3 regions of the Parasphingorhabdus cellanae genome follow, and region 3 is predicted to be linked to each of the others. Evidence: predicted binding sites of a transcription regulator. Region 3 holds the regulator's gene; each other region holds the start of a gene.
The links. Region 3 encodes LexA, which represses DNA repair genes until DNA is damaged. Its sites were predicted from a motif close to GTTCCNCNCTTGTTCT; they were not measured.
Positions count from the first base shown of each region.

Region 1: the regulator LexA is predicted to act here: its motif matches at 2,432-2,447, upstream of J4G78_RS17750 (ATP-dependent helicase).
Region 2: the regulator LexA is predicted to act here: its motif matches at 2,911-2,926, upstream of uvrA (excinuclease ABC subunit UvrA).

Region 1 is NZ_CP071794.1:3,701,375-3,708,133, reverse strand. Features, by position in the region: gene J4G78_RS17770 (DUF1223 domain-containing protein) at 1-215, opposite strand, end outside; gene J4G78_RS17765 (pseudouridine synthase) at 315-1,142, shown strand; gene J4G78_RS17760 (hypothetical protein) at 1,157-1,552, opposite strand; gene rsmD (16S rRNA (guanine(966)-N(2))-methyltransferase RsmD) at 1,639-2,175, shown strand; gene J4G78_RS18320 (hypothetical protein) at 2,184-2,309, opposite strand; gene J4G78_RS17750 (ATP-dependent helicase) at 2,469-4,733, shown strand; gene J4G78_RS17745 (FkbM family methyltransferase) at 4,779-5,621, shown strand; gene J4G78_RS17740 (FAD-dependent oxidoreductase) at 5,798-6,759, shown strand, end outside.
Region 2 is NZ_CP071794.1:1,003,823-1,010,581, reverse strand. Features, by position in the region: gene uvrA (excinuclease ABC subunit UvrA) at 1-2,853, opposite strand, end outside; gene J4G78_RS05025 (retropepsin-like aspartic protease family protein) at 3,245-3,691, shown strand; gene J4G78_RS05020 (sulfatase-like hydrolase/transferase) at 3,753-5,381, opposite strand; gene J4G78_RS05015 (hypothetical protein) at 5,772-6,332, shown strand; gene gmk (guanylate kinase) at 6,460-6,759, opposite strand, start outside.
Region 3 is NZ_CP071794.1:48,221-54,979, forward strand. Features, by position in the region: gene gltX (glutamate--tRNA ligase) at 1-951, opposite strand, end outside; gene J4G78_RS00250 (ComEC/Rec2 family competence protein) at 971-3,241, shown strand; gene lexA (transcriptional repressor LexA) at 3,221-3,913, opposite strand; gene J4G78_RS00260 (molybdopterin molybdotransferase MoeA) at 3,981-5,165, opposite strand; gene moaC (cyclic pyranopterin monophosphate synthase MoaC) at 5,162-5,632, opposite strand; gene trpC (indole-3-glycerol phosphate synthase TrpC) at 5,646-6,440, opposite strand; gene trpD (anthranilate phosphoribosyltransferase) at 6,451-6,759, opposite strand, start outside.

The DNA.
Region 1 (6,759 bases), 120 kb from region 3:
GATGAGCATCCCTGACTGGTGAAGAGTTCGACGACGACCGGATTAGAGCCCGGATTAGGGGAAACCGTTTCGTCGCCAAAATTTTTCGCGCCATTAGACGCTGCGGGTGTAGTCACTTGTGCGGAAGCGCCGCTAGATGATTGGGCGATTTGGGCACCCATAAAGCCAGCAAATGCTGTTGCTGCAACCATTGCTGGCAATATTATATAACGCATCGTGACACCTTCCAAACAAGTAACTATCCAGCCATTCGCCTGCATCACCCAATCGGTTACAGATTGCAGCAAAGTTTTTTTTCCGCCATGCGAAATAGCATGACCGATAAAGAAACCAAGAGCGATTCTGGCAAAGTTTACAAAGCCAAGCCTACACGCGGAGCAAAGCAAGAACCTGCCAAGGCCAAACCGCCAGAAGCGCAAGTCCGCGAAGGGCAACGCATTGCCAAATTGCTGGCCCGCGCTGGCGTGGCATCACGCCGGGAAATTGAGCGGATGATTGGAGAAGAACGGATCGCTCTAAACGGGGTTACCGTCGATCATCCATCCTTACTACTCAAAAATCTCACCGGGATCACAGTCGACGGCAATCCCGTCGCGGAGCCCGCGCCTGCCAAGCTGTTTCGTTTTCACAAGCCTAATGGATATATTACCGCGGAGCGCGATGCCTCGGGCAAGAAAACCATCTATGATGTGCTGCCGGATGATCTGGAGCGGGTCATGCCGATTGGACGGCTCGATTTGAACACCGAAGGCTTGCTTTTAATGACCACCGATGGCGAGTTTAAGCGAGAGATGGAACTCCCCAAAACTGGCGTCGAGCGCACGTATCGCGCGCGAACTTTTGGCGACATCACGCAGAATCAGCTCGAAGAGCTGTACCGGGGCGTCATTGTCGAAGGCATGCACTATGGCCCGATTGAAGCCAATCTGGAGCGCCGCACCGGCCGCAATCAGTGGATTGAAATGACTTTGACCGAGGGTAAAAACCGCGAAGTCCGCCGTGTATTGGAATATCTCGGCCTAAAAGTCTCGCGCCTGATCCGCACCCGCTATGGCCCTTTTATACTTGGCAATCTCGCCAAGGGAGACATAGAAGCTGTCCGACGGCACGATCTGGTCAAATTTCGACGGACGTTGAAATAGAACAGACCGAGCGGCTAGTCGCAAATCGGGTTCTTGCCATAGAGATCGCTACGCTGCATCCGCCGGCTTAAGTCTTCCGACTTTGCTGCTTTTACGCTTTCGCATTTATCATCTGACTCCACGATATCAGACAGGTCTTCCAGCATATCTTCAACCCGTTCCAACTTTTTGACAGTGGACGCAGGCATCCCGCGCGCTTCAATTTCCGCTTCGATGATTTCCAGCAATCGCTTGGCAAAGTCGAGCTCTTCCGACACCCTTTGATCCACAGGATCATCTGATTTTTTTTGCTTCGGTTTCGAGAAACTTTCTCGAAGGGTCAACAGATCATCAATCCGCATTTTGCGTATCTCATCCTCTGTTACTGGAGTGCCGCCTGACACCGCCTTACCAAAACCAAACTGTTCCATCTTACGACCTTTGTAATTATGTTGTTACTGACTATTACGGCAAAGCGTGAAGGACTTAATAAAAAGCAGATGAAAAGAAATATTTTATGAGAATAATCGCGGGCGATTGGCGCGGCCGGAAAATTGTCGCGCCCAAGGGGGATACCACGCGTCCAACCGCCGATCGCACGCGAGAACGGTTGTTTTCCATGCTCACCAGCCGATTGGGTGATTTTGCCGATTTACAGGTCCTGGATCTGTTTTCTGGTGCTGGCGCGCTTGGTTTGGAAGCTTTATCGCGCGGCGCGGCGCATTGTACTTTTGTCGAACAAGACCGCGAAGCGCTGAAGGCTCTCGAAAAAAACATCGAAACGTTGGATGCCAAAGCAGATGTTCGTATCGGTTCAGTGCTGGCTCTTGGCCTCGCCCGCCAACCTTATGACTTAATTCTGATGGACCCGCCTTATGGAACCGGGGCCGGCGCGGTTGCGCTCGATAAGTTGAATCGCCACGGCTGGTTTTCGCCTTCCAGTTGGATTGCGATAGAAACGTCCCGCAACGAGAACATAGCTGTTAAGGGTTTTGAATTGGAAAGTGAACGGGATAGCGGCAAAGCAAGACTCCACATATTGCGCCCCGCCTGATTATTGGCCTAGCTGTTGGCGGTCTCGTAAGCCGTTGCTGTTTCGGCACTGTCATTTTGCATATGCGAATAAGCCGTGGTTGTCGCCATCATTACGGTCGCGATAATTGCACTAAACATCAAACGTTTGCTCATATTCATTTCCTGTCTTTGGCAGCATTTTAAGTATGATTTGCTTATGCTGCATCGCAACATGATCCACAACCTGCACCTTGGGTCATGTCAAAACTGATATTAGCCTTGCCGCCGCTGCGGATGTTCCCTAACTGTTCACCTGTGTCCAACGCTGTAAACATGCCCGCTGAATCGGATCCGCCTTACGTGCGTGGCCTTAACACGCCGCAGCGCGATGCGGTGCTGACCACCGAAGGGCCGGTATTGGTTCTGGCCGGTGCCGGCACTGGCAAAACCGCCGCTCTTACTCGGCGGCTGGCGCATTTGGTTTATTCCCGCAAGGCCTGGCCGTCCGAGATTTTGGCCGTAACCTTCACCAACAAGGCTGCGCGCGAGATGAAAGAGCGGATCGGCACAATTGTCGGCGATGCGGTCGAAGGCATGCCCTGGCTCGGCACATTCCATAGCATCGGGGCCAAAATGCTGCGCCGCCATGCGGAACTGGTCGGGCTGCAAAGCAACTTTACGATCCTCGACACCGATGACCAGCTGCGGCTACTGAAACAGCTCATTCAGGCCGAAGAACTGGACGAAAAGCGCTGGCCTGCGCGGTCACTCGCTAGCCTGATCGATCAATGGAAAAACCGCGGGCTAAACCCTGCGGATCTCGATGCCAATGAGAATGAACGCTACGCCAACGGCCGTGGTCAGGAATTTTATGCCGCCTATCAGGCGCGGTTAAAGGTACTCAACGCCTGCGATTTTGGCGATCTTTTGCTGCATATCCTTAATCTGCTCAAAACCGACCGAGAGATTTTGAAACTCTACCAGGAACGTTTTAAATATATCCTTGTCGACGAATATCAGGATACGAATAGCAGCCAATATCTGTGGCTGCGGCTGCTCGCGCAGGAGCGCAAGAATATCTGCTGTGTCGGCGATGATGACCAGAGCATTTATTCATGGCGCGGAGCAGAAGTCGCCAATATCCTGCGCTTCGAGAAAGATTTTCCGGATGCCAAGGTCATCAAGCTGGAGCAAAATTATCGCTCCACGCCGCACATATTGGCGGCTGCCTCTGCGCTGATCGCCAATAATAGCGGGCGCCTTGGCAAGACCCTTTGGACCGAGGAAGAAGAGGGTGACAAGGTTCAGGTCACCGGCGTCTGGGACGGTCCCGAAGAAGCCCGCCGCACCGGCGAAGAAATGGAGAGCCTTCAAAACAAGGGCGTTTCGCTCAACGACATGGCGATCCTCGTTCGCGCGCAGTTTCAGACACGCGAATTTGAGGACCGGTTTATCTCCATCGGCATGCCGTACAAGATTATCGGTGGTTTTCGTTTTTACGAGCGGGCGGAAATTCGCGACGCCCTCGCCTATCTGCGAGTCATTGCGCAACCCGCCGATGATCTGGCCTTTGAACGGATCGTCAACGTGCCCAAGCGCGGCCTTGGGGATAAAACTGTGGAAAAAGTCCACCGGCTCGCACGGGCACAGAGCATTCCGCTGGCCGCAGCGGCTTTGAGCATCTGCGATACGGATGAATTGCCGGCCCGAGCACGCAATACGCTGCAGGAGCTGATGCGCAATTTTGCCAGATGGCAGACCAATGCCGAGGAGCTACCGCATGCGGAGCTGGCACGGGTAGTGCTCGACGAATGTGGTTATACCGCCATGTTGCAGGCCGACCGTACGCCAGAAGCCGCTGGACGGCTCGAAAACCTGACCGAACTGACGCGCGCGATGGAGGAATATGAGACGCTTGGCGACTTCCTTGAACATGTGTCGCTGGTCATGGACAATGATGCAGCAAGTGACGAAGCCAAGGTCACGATCATGACCATGCATGGGGCCAAAGGTCTGGAATATGACCATGTTTTTTGCGCCGGATGGGAGGAAGGTGTCTTCCCGTCCCAGCGCAGTCTTGACGAAGGCGGCAATGCCAGTCTGGAGGAAGAACGCCGCCTCGCCTATGTTGCGATTACCCGGGCGAAGAAAAAATGCACGATCTTCCACGCAGCCAATCGGCGGATTTATGGTCAGTGGACCAGCTCTATCCCGTCCCGCTTTATCGGCGAATTGCCGCCGGAACATATCGAAGAAGAATCCAGCATGATGGGCGGCGAAAGCCTGTGGCGCGCCAATTGGTCGGAACGTGCTGATCCCTTTGCCGACGCCGCGCGTGGGACTACGCGCGGCCCAGGCTGGAAACGGGCGCGTAATACAGGCGGCTTCGACAGCACGCCCAAAAATATCAAGGAAGCACGGCGCAGTGCCGTCTCGCTGGGCAATAAAGGCCGCGATGATGTCACGGTTGGCATGCGCGTTTTCCACACGAAATTCGGCTATGGCGAAGTGATGGAGAAAGAGGGCAACAAGCTGGAAATCGAGTTTGAAAAAAGCGGCCAGAAGCGCGTACTCGATAGTTTTGTCGAAGTGGCTTGAGCGAACAGCTTGATCTTTAAGCAAAAACAAGGGAAGTAAAGCGGCATGCCTGCTCTCCATAATCGCGCCGCCCATTTCATCCTCAAGCGCCTCGGCCTGTTCAATCGCAGCTATACCGAAGAAGCTTTTGGCCGCCATTTTGTGGTGCCGATTATCAACGGCCGGAAAACCTATATTTCCGAACCGTGGATGGCAGAAATGATTGCGCGGCTATTCAAACAGAAAAAGGGCGCCTTTATCGATGTCGGCGTCAATCTCGGTCAGACTATGTTGAAAGTCGCAGCGGTAGACCCTGATCGCGGCTATGTTGGCTTTGAACCCAACCCGGCTTGCGCGGATTATGCACAAGCGCTGATCACCGCAAACCACCTGCCCTATACGGTTATACCAGCAGGGTTGAGTGTCAAAACAGATATCCTGCAGCTGCAGATTTACCGCAATGAAGACACCGACCCCTCAGCCAGCTTGGTCGAAGGCTTTCGCGACGGTGCCATTGCAACGAAATCCGTTGTCGTTGTGGGGCTTGATGATCTTCCTGACGGATTAATCCCAGACGACATAGCCATCGTCAAAATCGATGTTGAAGGCGGTGAGGCTTTCGTCATTCAAGGCATCCAGTCTTTGCTGGAGGGTCCGCGCCCTTACGTGCTGGTCGAAATACTGCCAGCTTATAACAAAGAAAACGCACCACGGCTTGCACAGCAGAAGATCATCGAAGACCATTTGGCCAAAGCAAATTATGTGATGTTCCGGATCAGGCGCAATGCAGATGAAGCCTTATCTAAGATCGAGCAGATTGATGAAATCGGCATTCACGGTGATCTCGCACTCGCTGATTATCTGATGGTGCCGGTTGAAGAAGTGGACAGTGTAAAAGCTCAATTTTGACATTTTCGGCCAAATACGGCGAACCCTTGTAATTCGCTTACCCAAAATGATATATTATAACTGGTAGGGTCGAAGCTCGTGCAAAATGCGCGAGTCTAGTTGTTTGAGGCTGGCTAGTGATTATTGACCTGAGGGAATCCGACCCTTTTACACGCTTTGAAGCGGACATATGTATAGTGGGATCAGGCGCAGCGGGCATCACGCTGGCGCGGCAACTGGCACGTTCCGGATTACAGATATTGCTGCTCGAAAGCGGCGGCATCGACTTTGAAGCTGATATTCAGGCATTGGCCGACGGCCCATCCATTGGCCATGACTATTATCCCCTGGTCGATGCGCGGCTGCGTTTCTTTGGCGGAACCACAGCGATCTGGGGCGGACGCTGTGCCGAGTTTAATCCGATTGATCTCGAACGGCGCGATTGGGTTCCACATAGCGGTTGGCCGATATCGCACGGTGACCTGTTACCCTATTATGATCATGCGCGCACGCTGCTTGGTCTGCCACCGCGACAATTGACCGCAGCGCTTTGGCCCCGACTTGGCCGTACGATGCCTGGATTTGCCAAGGACAGCCTGACTACCGATTTCTGGCAATTTACATCGCAAACTGAGCAGTTCACTCTGCGCAAATGCGGTGATCTGGTCGAAAGCGGGTCCGTTCGCATATTGCTTCATGCAACGGTTACGGCCATCAACACAGAATATGGCAACAACGCTATCGAAAGCATTACGGTCGGCGATGTAACGGGTTACAATGCCACCATCAAAGCCAAGCAATATATCCTGGCCGCCGGTGGTATCGAAAATGCGCGACTGATGCTGGCGTCCAATATTGGCAATAATCATGACCAGGTCGGCCGCTATTTTATGGAACATCCTCATGCGCGCGGTGGGCGCATGGCTGAGGGCCGGTTTTGGCAGCTGTTAAAAATGCTCCACGGCCGTATGCGCGACGACAAGGGCCATATGCACGCGCCGCTTATCCGGCCTTCCGCAGCCATGCAGAAGCGTGAGGGCATATTGAACAGCGCCTTCTCGCTAGCCGCGCGCCAGGCACCGCAGGCCAATATGGTTGCACCAGTCAAAGCCTATAATGGCCTTAAACATGCACTTGCTCCGACCAAGACCAACCGGTC
Region 2 (6,759 bases), 960 kb from region 3:
GAGATTATGCTCAATGACCACCACGCTATTGCCTTGCTCGACCAATTGATGAAGCACTTGCAGCAATTTGCGGACATCCTCGAAATGGAGGCCGGTTGTCGGCTCGTCGAGGATATAGAGCGTCTGCCCGGTCGAGCGTTTGGACAGTTCCTTGGCCAGCTTCACCCGTTGGGCCTCACCGCCCGACAGGGTTGTCGCCTGCTGGCCGACTTTGATATAGCCGAGGCCCACTTCATAGAGCATCGCCATTTTGTCGCGGATCGGCGGGACGGCCTTGAAGAAGCTCACCGCGTCTTCGACCGTCATGTCGAGTATGTCGGCGATGGACTTGCCCTTGAACTTCACTTCCAGCGTTTCGCGATTATAGCGTTTGCCGCCGCATTCCTCGCAGGTGACATAGACATCGGGCAGGAAGTGCATCTCGATCTTGATCAGCCCGTCGCCGCGACACACTTCGCAGCGCCCGCCTTTGACGTTGAATGAAAAACGCCCCGGTTTATAGCCGCGCGCCGCCGCTTCGGGCAGGCCCGCAAACCAGTCGCGAATGTTGGTGAACGCACCGGTATAGGTCGCCGGGTTGGAACGCGGTGTCCGGCCAATCGGGGACTGGTCGATATCGATGACCTTGTCGCAATATTGCAGGCCGGTGATTTTATCATGCTTGCCGGCGATAACCCGCGCGCCATTCAATGTGCGCGCCGCCGCTGCATATAGTGTATCGATGGTCAGCGATGATTTGCCGGAGCCAGACAGGCCGGTGACACAGGTAAAGGTGCCCAGCGGGATTGATGCTGTGACATTTTGCAGGTTGTTCGCGGTTGCGCCATGGACGGTCAGCTTCTTGCCATTGCCTTTGCGCCGCTTTGCCGGAACCTCAATCTCCCGCGAACCATTGAGATAGGCTGCGGTGAGCGATTTCTTCGCTTTCAGGATCTGTTTGAGCGTGCCGGCCGCAACAACATCGCCGCCATGTACGCCCGCACCCGGCCCCATATCGACGACATAATCCGCGGTCCGTATAGCATCCTCGTCATGTTCAACGACAATCACGGTATTGCCAAGATCACGCAGGCGCTTGAGCGTGGTCAGGAGCCGGTCATTATCGCGCTGATGTAGGCCAATGCTCGGTTCATCGAGCACATAGAGAACACCGCTTAATCCAGACCCGATCTGGCTTGCCAGACGGATGCGCTGGCTCTCCCCGCCAGATAAGGTGCCGCTGGTACGGTCAAGATTGAGATAATCGAGGCCGACATTGTTGAGGAACCCAAGCCGTTCGATAATCTCTTTGAGTATCGGTTCCGCAATCTGCTTTTGGGTCTTGTCCAGTTGATCGGCGAGACCGTTGAAGAAGGCGAGGGCGTCACCGACGCTGCGCCGGGTCGGGATGCTGATATCCTCACCCGCAATTTTCACCGCCAGAGCTTCGGGTTTCAGCCGCGCGCCGTGACAGACTTCGCAAGGCGCCGCCGCTTGAAACTTCGCCAGTTCTTCGCGCATCCACGCGCTTTCGGTTTGCAACATCCGGCGGGTGAGGTTACCGACCACGCCTTCAAACGGCTTCTTGACCTCATAGCTTTTGCGCCCGTCCTGGAACCGTAAAGTGACCGGCAGACCCTGCGTGCCATTGAGGATGATATCGCGATGATGTTCCGACAAATCTTGCCACGGCGTATCGAGCGAAAATTCAAAATGTTTTGCGAGACTGCCAAGTACCTGCATATAATAGGGGCTGGGCGGATTGGACTTGGCCCAGGGCACGACCGCGCCCTTTTTGATCGACAGCGCCGGATTGGGCACGACCAGTTGCGTATCAAAATGCAGCTTTTCACCTAGACCGTCACAGGCGGGGCAGGCGCCTTGCGGTGCGTTAAACGAAAAGAGCCGCGGCGCGATCTCCTCAATCGTGAAGCCACTGACCGGACAGGCAAAGCGTTCGGAAAACACAATGCGATTATCGGGTAGGCCGGTGCCCTTCATCTTGCCTTGAGCCCTCTCCCCTTCAGGGGGGAGGGTTGGGAGGGGGGAAGTTTCGTCCTTACCGGACTTCCCCTCCTTTAATCCCTCCCCTGAAGGGGAGGGAGCCTTTTTGGCCATGGCCTCGGCAACCGTTCCCTCCGCCAGATCGACAAAGGCCAATCCGTCGGCCAGCCGCAGAGCGGTTTCGAAACTGTCGGCCAGCCGGGTTTCCATGCCCTCTTTATTGTCGGTCTCGGCCCGTACAACCAGACGATCGACGACAACCTCAATGTCATGTTTCAGTTTTTTGTCGAGCTTTGGCGTTTCTTCAATATCGTAAAATTCGCCATCGACACGGACACGGGTAAAGCCCGCTTTCTGCCACTCCAGCAATTCCTTGCGATATTCGCCTTTGCGTCCGCGCACGACAGGAGCAAGCAGGTAAAACCGTGTTTTCTCTGGCAATGCCATGACACGATCGACCATCTGGCTCACCGTCTGCGCGGTAATCGGTTCTCCCGTTGCAGGGGAGTAAGGCACACCTGCGCGCGCCCATAACAGACGCATATAGTCATAAATCTCGGTAACCGTCGCCACTGTCGAACGCGGATTGCGGGAAGTCGTTTTCTGTTCGATCGAGATGGCGGGGGACAGGCCCTCAATATGCTCGACATCCGGTTTCTGCATCATCTCCAGAAACTGGCGCGCATAGGCGGAAAGCGATTCCACATAGCGGCGCTGACCTTCCGCATAGATGGTGTCGAAAGCCAGGCTCGACTTACCACTGCCGGAAAGGCCGGTAATGACGATCAGCTTGTCACGGGGAAGGTCGATATCGACGCCTTTGAGATTATGCTCCCGGGCGCCTTTGACTTTAATATGGGTAAGACTCATGCGCGTGCTTTGCCGAAGATGAGGAGGAGAGTCCAGCGGGTCATAAGGCCGTATTATGTTCTATATATGTTCTTTTTGCAAGCGGGTTTGATTACAGCGGTGTGAGGACCGTCCACATCGCTTCGATGGGTTGTCATAAATTCGGTGATTTTGATTAAAGACCCAGAAAATCAAATAGATATATTTATTTACAATAGTGTAAATGATTTTATTTCCATTTTTATTTCCGTTTATTGGAACGATCATAAGTGTTACGTGTTTTTACAATATGTCACAAAGGCCAGAATATGAGCCGGGACACAGGCTGTCATCCCCAGAATTCTGGCTTTTCACGGCTTTGACTGCAGGCGCCTTATATTTAAGCGCTATTCAAATATTCCTGTTCTCCGTCATGCCGGATGAAAACACAGTTTCTAAGGCTCCAAAGGCAAATGTCGCACAGATTGCTAATGTTGGACCTGTCGGAATAAGTTCATCCCATCCGCATGTCATATCGCGAAGCAGCGACGGCCTGTTCTACATTGATGGCAATATTGACGGTGTTACCGTTCGATTTGCCGTCGATACCGGGGCATCGATAGTTGTTTTGAATGCACAGGATGCAAAGCGGGTCGGATTGGGCACGGAAAACCGGCTAAAACAACGCATTCGCACGGCCTCGGGCTATGGAATGATGGCTTGGCAGCGTGCCGATAATATAATGATTGCGGGACAATCGCTCGGTCGTCTGGAAGTCGCTATCATGGAAGATGGCCCGGATGTTTCGTTGCTGGGGCTGAATGCCTTGTCCCGTTTGGGTTCGATCACGATTGAACAGGATCAACTCTTTATTGAATAAAATTTGTAGTGAAGTGGCATCTGTAATCGCCTGAAACCATGACTGCCCAGCCCGCCGGTATTTATTGCGCTGGAAAACGGTCTCCACCGGACACATCAATTCGCCCTCCCGCTTCCACTGGCACGATACCGCGGCCAAACCAGACATAGCGAGCAGTGGGGGCCATCAGCAAATTGTCATAATTATCCGCTGCATAAATCGGGTCATAACCCATCAAGGCAAGAGTCGTCGGGAATAGCTGGCTATGGCTGCGCTCGCCGGGCGCGGACGCATAGCTTTGCTGTATATCCGGCGGTAGAAACCCGATAAGGGGCACGGAAAATTCGGCCGCCACCGGGCTTCCGCTGCAATGCGGGGTGACGCCGTCCTCGATATTCTGGCCATGGTCGGATGTATAGAAAATCGCAACCTTGGAACGATCAACGCCGTCTAGCAGCGCGTCAAAAAAACCCTGTTTGGAATAGGATATCGCCTTTCGATATTGCTCCATCATGCTGCTGCCTTCTGGCATTGCGCCTTGGGGATAATGGTCGCGATATTGAAAATGGACACCGCGCAGGATGGTATAAACGAACTGTTTGCCATCCGCTTTCAAGTTGGCATTGAGTGACCGCGCGATAGCAAAGTCGGTTTTCATACCATTGGCAGCGCTTTGGTACGTGCCAATCAATGCCCGTTCAGGCGGCAGCAACAGATTTTGTGGCGGCCCGGAAACCTGCCCGTCAATCATCGTCGTGGCATAGCCTGCTTTCGCCGCATAGCCCCAGATGGACGATGTGCGGCGCAGGTCTGTCGTGTCAGTGACAGTTCGGACATTCACTCCTGATCGCAGCGCGACGTTCGACGGCGTGCTGCAATGGCCCATGGATGCCGCTTCGCCAAAATCCAGGGGCGTGTGGCGCGTGATCTGTGGTGCAATAATCTCGTTAAAGGCTTCATAAGATACGCTTTCATCAACCAGCCAGATGATTTTATCGATCGCCATGTCCGATTCAGATGTGGCCGTGACAACAGCGCGCGGCGGTGCGGGATCAGCGGACAGGATCGCTATCGCGTAGCTGTAGATATTGCGTTCCACGGCTAGCGGATGCAGGCCGAGGACAGGCCAGAGAAACGAGGGCGCTGTCAGCAACAGCATGATAGCGGTGGTCGATTTTTTGCCAGCAACGCGGCCACCGGTCAACTGATGCACCGGTTTATGCGACAGGCGCCGTGCGGCTATCAATAAAGCGGCGGCCAGTAGCAACTTGCCAACTGCCAACGCAAGCGGCGATGCAAACTCTCCTGCCGCGTTAAAGGCCTGCCGTGCCTCTGTCACGAGCCAGCCGGCTTTCTGTAGGTCGAGTGTATCGCCAACAATCTGGCCATAGATCATGTTGATCCCCGCAGAGAGTATGACCAGCACCAGAGCCAAAACAAACCAACGGTTTGAAAGCCAGAGTGTCGCTATGAAAAGCAGCAAAGCCTGTAGCGCAAAAGATAGCCCGGCCAGTGCTGCATTGGTATAGTCAAACGCGGCTGCGCGATAGAGGATAGATTGCGTCAGCGGCAATTGGTTGATCAGCGCATAAGCCGCGCTGAACAGCAAAAAACCGGCGACAAACCGGGTAATCAGCCATTTGCTGTCGGGGCCGCCATCAGGGCCGTTACTGGGGCCGCCATCGGGGGTGCCAAAGGGACTGTCTGCCACGCGCTGAATCTCGCTTCAAAAGGCGGTGAATCAAATATTCACAATGGCACAAAGCCTTTAAGAAACGGTGACCTGCGCTTGTTTTCGCTGGTTTTTGACCGGTTGGGTCACGATCCTATGCACGATTGTCGAAGCCCGTCCCCCGTTTGTCGAAAGCGACTGCCTTCCGAATCTTATCTGGCATAATTTGTTGGAGAGCCACATAGTGGTCCTGTTTGGTTACGCATTAGGATCGCCGCTTGGCTTTAACACGGGGGATGGTGCCACATGACAAACGTGGTTCGTAATTTGGTATTTCGGGAATTTTTGCCCTCCGCATGGGCAAGCTCCTTTTCCCGACCCGGTACCCAAAGCGCCCTACCCCTAATCTGCGCTTTGTTTGCGGCGTTGATGGCATCATCCCCTATATTGGCGCAATCCACTACACCGCCTGAGCCAACCGCAAAAACACCGCCGCTGCCTTGTGCTACCCCCGCCCACCGCGCCTTTGATTTCTGGATAGGCACTTGGGACGTGACGCCAGCAGGCAAGGACGCGCCCACGGGGGTCAACCGTATCAGCGCGCAACATGGCGGCTGTGTGATCCGCGAGGATTATCAAACGAACGGCGGCTATACCGGCATGAGTATGAGTTTCTATGATGTCGCGCGCAAAATCTGGCACCAGACCTGGATGGGCGCGGATGGCACGGCTTTGTTCATAGCGGGCGGCGTCAATGAAGCGGGCGAAATGGTGCTCAGCAATGCCAATTGGCCCGGCTATGTCAAAGGCTCCCCAATCAACCGGGTGACCTGGACTCCGAATAAGAACGGGACCCCGAATAGGAACGGGACCCCGAACAGGAACGGGGCCGCGATTGAGAGCGTTCGCCAACACTGGCAGTCATCGAACGACGGCGGCGAGAGCTGGACGACAGTGTTCGACGGGCTTTATGTGAAGCAGGGAAAATAGAGCCTAGTTCACCCGCGCACGAAATTGAACGGTGAAGCTGGGCGGGCTGCTGCGGGAGATATTGAAATTAAAGAAATTTTTTTGACGCTTCGCATCTTTCCCAACAAACAGCGGGCAAAGATCACCGCTACCGCTCTTGCGCGACCAAATCCCTGACAAAGCCAATTAATCCTGTCTGCCGCGACCGGCGCATGCGCTCGGTGGCCAAAATCTGTTTCACCTTGGCAAAGCAGGCATCGAGGTCATCATTGATCAGGACATAGTCATAGCCGTCCCAATGGCTGATTTCGCTGGTCGCGCGTTGCATGCGGCTGTCAATTATCTCGTTGCTGTCGGTGGCTCTCGCCTCCAGTCGTTCTCGCAACTCAGCTAGCGAAGGCGGCAGTATAAAGATGCGCACAACATCTTCACCAGCGCGTTGATAAAG
Region 3 (6,759 bases):
CAAATTTTGAAGTTTTTTGGCATCAAAGCGCGACGGCGATTTTCCAACGCCGGAAAGCCCAAACCACTCTATCGCCTGAGCGCGCGAAATAATTTCGTCATCACCATGGCCCCAACCCAAACGGAGCAAGTAATTGAACATGGCGTCGGCCATGATGCCGATATCGCGATAAGCCTCGACGCCCAATGCGCCATGCCGTTTGGAAAGTTTGGCGCCGTCATTACCGTGGATTAGGGGGATATGCGCATAGGTCGGTTCTCTCCAACCCATAGCGCGGATCATAGCAAGCTGTCGGAACGCGTTGTTGAGATGATCATCCCCGCGGATCAGATGGGTCACGCCCATATCATGATCGTCGACCACAACCGCTAGCATATAAGTAGGTGTTCCGTCTGAACGCAGCAGGATAAAGTCATCAATCTCACTATTTTGAACAGACACCTCTCCTTGAACGGCATCTTCGATTGCCAATTTGCCACCGGTTTCGGTTTTAAGACGGACAACATAAGGCGCGCCCTCTGGCGCTTCAGACGGATCACGATCACGCCAGCGACCGTCATAACGCATCGGCTTTTTCTCGGCTTTCTGCTGCTCGCGCATGGCGGTCAGTTCTTCCGGTGTAGCAAAACATTTATAGGCATTGCCGGATGCAAGCAGCTCATGCGCAACTTCCGCATGACGCGTCGCGCGTTCGGATTGAAAGACGGTTTCGTCGTCCCAATCCAGCCCCAACCATTCCAGCCCTTCTGAAATGGCATCAATCGCTTCCTGGGTTGAACGGGCCTTGTCGGTATCTTCGATCCGCAGCAGCGCTTTCCCGCCATGATGTCTTGCAAATAGCCAGTTGAACATCGCGGTGCGCGCACCACCAATATGCAAAAAGCCCGTCGGAGAGGGGGCAAAACGTGTAACGACTGTGTCGGTTTCTTTAAGAGTCACGCTTGATTTCATCCTGTGTTAGGCAAATGCGATGCAGAGTGGTTTTGATCTCGATAGCTCTGACGTAGCGCATGAAAAATTAAAAAGGGTCACCATTACTGGTGTTGTTGGCAAGGCCCTTAGCATGCTGTTTCGCGCCCGACAATTGCCTGAATATGTTAGAAATTCGCAAATTTTTGGGCAGCTTGAAATATGCTTGGAAAAAGAACGCGATCAGCTACCGCTTTGGGTGCCGGTTGGCCTTAGCACGGGAATCGCGAGCTGGTTTTTGATGGCCGATTCTCATTTATGGATTGCATTTATCGCTTTCTGCCTGGGCTTGGCTGTTTTTGTCAAATTGATGGGGCAGGGGACGCGCATCGGCTCAGCCATTTTCTGGTTTCTCTTATTTCTTGGCGCCGGCTGTGCGATCATGTGGATACGATCAGTGTCCGTTGCGGCCCCAGTTTTGGAACGTCCAACCGTAGCGACTTTCTATGGTGAGATCGAAAAGACCGAAATCGTGAGCGCGCGTGATATCTTTCGCCTGACCCTCGATACGCATGAGAAACAAGGTTTGCCTCCGCGCGTGCGGTTGAATGTACCGATTGACAAAGCAACGGACGATTTGAAGGCGGGTGCTGTTGTCCAACTACGCGCCCGGCTTATGCCACCGGCCATGGCGTCCTTGCCGGGTGCTTATGATTTTTCTCGCCGTGCCTGGTTCATGGGACTGGGTGCTACGGGCCAAGCACTTGGAGATATAAAGGTCATCGAGCCCGCAAAACCGAAGTGGGGACCTATGGCTTTACTACCAGATTATCGCCAGAGGCTTTCCAATCATGTCCAGTCTCAGATGGACGGTGGGGCAGGAGCCATTGGGGCAACGCTTGCGACTGGCGATCGCGGGGCCATTAGTGACGAAGATGCTGAGGCAATGCGCCGCAGCGGGCTGGCGCATCTTCTGTCGATCAGCGGGTTGCATGTGACCGCGATTGTCGGCGCGGTTTATCTACTGGTGATGCGGGTATTGGCCTTGTTCCCGGCATTGGCCTTGCGCTTTCGATTGCCGCTGATCGCTGCCAGTTGCGCGGCGGCAGCAGCGCTGGCCTATACATTGCTAACGGGCGCACAAGTCCCAACGATAAGGGCTTGCATTGCGGCATTGCTTATACTGACCGCGCTCATCATCGGTCGGAGCGCCATCACTCTTCGGATGGTGGCTGCTGGCGCATTGCTGGTCCTGATCATCTGGCCTGAATCTTTAGTGGGCCCCAGCTTTCAACTTAGTTTTGCGGCCGTTACGGCGATTATCGCACTCCATACCCACCCAAGGATTCAGTCTCTTTTTTCTCGAAGAGATGAAGCTGTTTTGAAGCGTTTTGGCAGAGCGATACTGGCTCTGTTTTTGACGGGACTTGTTGTGGAATTGGCACTGATGCCGATTGCGCTCTTCCATTTTCACAAGGCTGGAATTTACGGCGCTTTAGCGAATATCATTGCAATTCCGCTCACTACATTTTTCATCATGCCACTCGAAGCCCTGGCATTGTTGCTCGATATCGTGGGTCTGGGCGCACCCGTCTGGTGGGTTTGTGAAAAAGCGCTCAACGGTCTTCTGGTTCTGGCTCATTATGTGTCCGGCAGCCCAGGATCGGTAACGATGTTACCAACCATGCCACTGGCGGCTTTCGGGTTGCTGATATTTGGCGGATTGTGGTTGGCGTTGTGGACTCAGCGTTGGCGGGCATGGGGACTGTTGCCGGTATGTTGCGGGACGCTGATCATACTGACAGACCGTCCGCCAGATATCTATATCACTAGCGATGGGCGACATGTTGGTATCCGCAATCAATCAGGAGAACTGGCAATGTTGCGGACCAGCAAAGGCGGTTTTGCATATGATATGCTTTTGGAAAATGCCGGTATTGATGGCGATGCCATAGCACTGGAGAACTGGCCCAATGCTCAATGCAATGTCGATAGTTGTACGGTGATCGTTGAAGCGTCTGATAGAAACTGGACTATGGTGACGACGCGCAGCTCTTATTATATTCCGGCTCTGGCGCTATCTGCCGCCTGCAGCCGAGCCGATATCGTCGTCAGTGAAAGGCGCTTGCCCGCCAGTTGTCAGCCGCGCTGGTTCAAGGCGGACCGCACGCTTTTGCAGCAAGTTGGTGGCATGACGATCGACCTTGAAAGCCAACAGGTGAAAACCACGTTGAGCGACACTGGGCGTCAAGCATGGACGCGTTTCAGCGATCCCGAAAAAAGGCCGAATGCAGAGAAAGCCGGCAAAAACCTAATTATAACGCCGCAATAATCCTGCCATTTTGCCCTGTATACGTACTTCGCCGGCACCAAATATTTGTGGTTCATAGGCTGGGTTAGCAGGATCAAGGCGAACCTGACCGCTGTCTTTAAACAGATATTTGAGCGTGGCTTCCTCATCATGGACGAGTGCAACTACAATTTCGCCATTGCGTGCGGTTTCGGTACGCTGAATGAGCGCGTAATCACCGTCTAAAATGCCCGCATCGATCATCGAATCACCGGATACTTCCAGTGCATAATGTTCACCCGATCCCAAAAGGGCCGCCGGCACGCTGAGCGCAGATTGTCCTTCTAGCGCCTCAATCGGCACACCAGCGGCGATCTTACCGTGAAGCGGGATTTCAATCACATCATTGGACGCCACCGGAATCTCTTTCATCGGAGCAGAGCGAACCGCGTCAGGCATGATATTGACGACATTGGACGGTGCCGGTTTCAAATTACCGCCTTCGGGAAGTTTAGTAACCTCCAGAGCCCGTGCGCGATTGGGTAGCCGCCGCAGGAAGCCGCGCTCTTCCAAAGCGCTGATCAATCGATGGACACCCGATTTGGATTTCAATCCCAATGCGTCTTTCATCTCTTCAAAAGACGGGGATACACCAGATTCCTCCAAGCTATTATGGATGAAACACAGCAGTTCATGTTGTTTGGGCGTGAGCATATTTCATGTCCTTATCGGGAACGAATAAAGAACAATTATGAAACAAATAGGGTTAAGTCAAGCCATTTCAGATGGCTATATAAGAAACTTCCGCACCTTTTTGCTGTTCCGGACTATGCGCCGGGCGATAGAGCAGCGCATTGGCTGCTGCGAGTATGGAAAGCTTGGCGCTATCCTGGCTGTCAAAAGCGGTGATGCCAGATCCATCAACCTTGGCTCTTAGAAATTCTGCTCGCTGGCTAGTCGCTGGTAACATCGAAGAGGATGTCGCGCTCTGCATGACGGGCATGTAATCTTCTGCTCCGGCGAGATAACGGATAAGCGGTACCAGGAATAATGTCGCCGTGACAAAGGCAGATCCAGGGTTGCCGGGCAAGGCGACGACGAGGCTGCTGCCAAGCTTTCCGGCCATAAGCGGTTTGCCCGGTTTCATAGCTATTTTCCAAAAATCCGTATGGCCTCCCAGCCGATTAAAGGCAGGCGCGACGAGATCATGGTCACCCACCGACGCCCCGCCGATGGTAACAATTATATCGCAATCTTCCGCGCTTTCGAGAGCGGCGCAAAGGCTATCCATATCGTCCTTGATCCGGCTAATTGATCGGGATTTGGCAGGGAGCTGATCTAGCATCGCAGCGATCATGACATCATTGCTCGCCGGTATCTGATGCGCTTCGGTATCGTCACCCGGCGCGACGAGTTCGTCTCCAGTAGAAAGGACTGCAATTTTCGGAGTACCGCCAACAGACAAGTGGCCGGCGCCGGCGATGACGGCGTGCCCCAAGGCTGCGGGATTAAGTTGCAAGCCGGCTTTCAAGGCGACATCGCCGGCTTTAAAGTCGCCGCCAGCATGCCGCACATGGCGGCCTTTAACCGGCGAAGGATCATCTATCAGCTGGATCTTTGCACCGTCCGATTTTACATTTTCCTGCATCACGACCGTATCGGCGCCCTCCGGTAACAGCGCCCCCGTAAAGATACGCGCTGCCTGGCCAGCCTGTATCGGCGGGCAGGGCGGGCTTCCCGCCTTGCATTCGCCGACCAGCTGCCAAGGTCCGGCGCGGTCGTCAAAGGCAATGGCATAGCCATCCATCGCGGACATATCGGCCGCGGGCTGGCTGCGTTTTGCGATAAGATCTTCCGCAAGATAGCGGCCATTGGCCTCTCCCACCGGAATTGTTTCTGATGGCGACCGCTGCGCCATGGCAATCAGCCGCTTTTGCGCTTCTTCCAGAGGCAATAATGGCTTCATTCGGCCGTCCAGTCTCCCGATTTTCCGCCGGATTTTGATAGCAGGCGAATGTCGCTGATGACCATGTCCTTCTGCATTGCTTTGGACATATCATATACTGTCAAGAGCGCAGTCGAAGCAGCCGTCAATGCTTCCATTTCCACGCCAGTTTTACCGGTAAGCCGGGCCATGGCCTCAACCCTTATGCCATCATCCAGAAATTCAAATTCAACGGCGACCTTGCTGAGCGCCAGCGGGTGGCAGAGCGGGATCAGCTCGCTGGTCTTTTTCGCCGCCATGATCCCAGCAATCCGTGCGGTGGCGAGCACATCGCCCTTTTTCATTGCGTTGGCTTTAATCGTTTCAAGCACCTCTGCAGCCATATGGATCACACCTTCAGCGCGGGCTTCGCGTATCGTGTCGTCTTTGGCCGAAACGTCGACCATATGGGCGGCGCCATCGCCATCTATATGGGTGAGTTTGCTCATTTAAGCCTCTTCTCTACTTTGGACTGCCGGTTAAAAGCTGACGCGTGGCTGCTTCCACATCATCCTGCCGCATGAGCGACTCTCCGACCAAAAAAGCGCGTGCGCCAGAGCGAGACAATCGCTGACAATCATCATGCGTGAAAATGCCGCTTTCGGAAACCATGATCCGGTCGTCGGGCAACAGTTTAGACAGCCGTTCGGTTTGTTCCAGACTGGTTTCAAAAGTTTTGAGATTGCGGTTGTTGATGCCCAAAAGACGCGATTTTAACTGCAAAGCGCGCTCCAGTTCCTCTTCGTCATGTACTTCGATTAAGGCGTCCATACCCAATGCGATTGCTGCCGCCTCAATTTCGAGGGCCAGACCATCATCCAGCGCTGCCATGATGATCAAAATCGCATCAGCACCCAGCGCGCGCGATTCGTCTACTTGCCACGGATCAACCATGAAATCCTTCCGCAAACACGGTAAGTTGCAGGCGGCTTGCGCTGCAACAAGAAATTCATCTGCGCCCTGAAAATAGGGCGTATCAGTCAGAACCGATAGACAGGTCGCTCCACCCGCTTCATAGGCGCGGGCATGGGCTGGCGGATCAAAATCATCGCGGATCAGCCCTTTCGATGGGCTCGCCTTCTTTATCTCAGCGATCAAAGCAAAGCCATTTGCTGCCTTTTCTTCAATCGCTTTTATAAACCCGCGTGGTTCAGCCTGATGGCGAACCTGATCATGCATGGCTGAAATGGAAATATCGGTTCGGCGCTGGCGCACATGGTCGCGTTTTGCTTCACATATTTCGGTGAGCTTGTTCATCGGTCGCACCTCATTGATTGGCGATCCAGCAATTGAGCAACGCATTTGCTAGTCCCTTGTCGAGCGCTTCGGCGGCTTCTTCTGCGCCGGTTTCCCAGCTATCGGCTTCGCCTGCGATCATCAATGCTGCAGCACTGTTCAGCATCACAGCGTCGCGATAGGCAGAAGGTTCTCCCAACAGCAAATCGCGAAGAGCGGCGGCATTATATTTGGCATCGCCGCCTTTTATCGCCTCCATGCTATGGCGCGCTAAACCAAGATCTTCGGGTGTGATCCGACTGTGTGTAATGGACTGCCCCTCGACCATCGCCAATTTGGA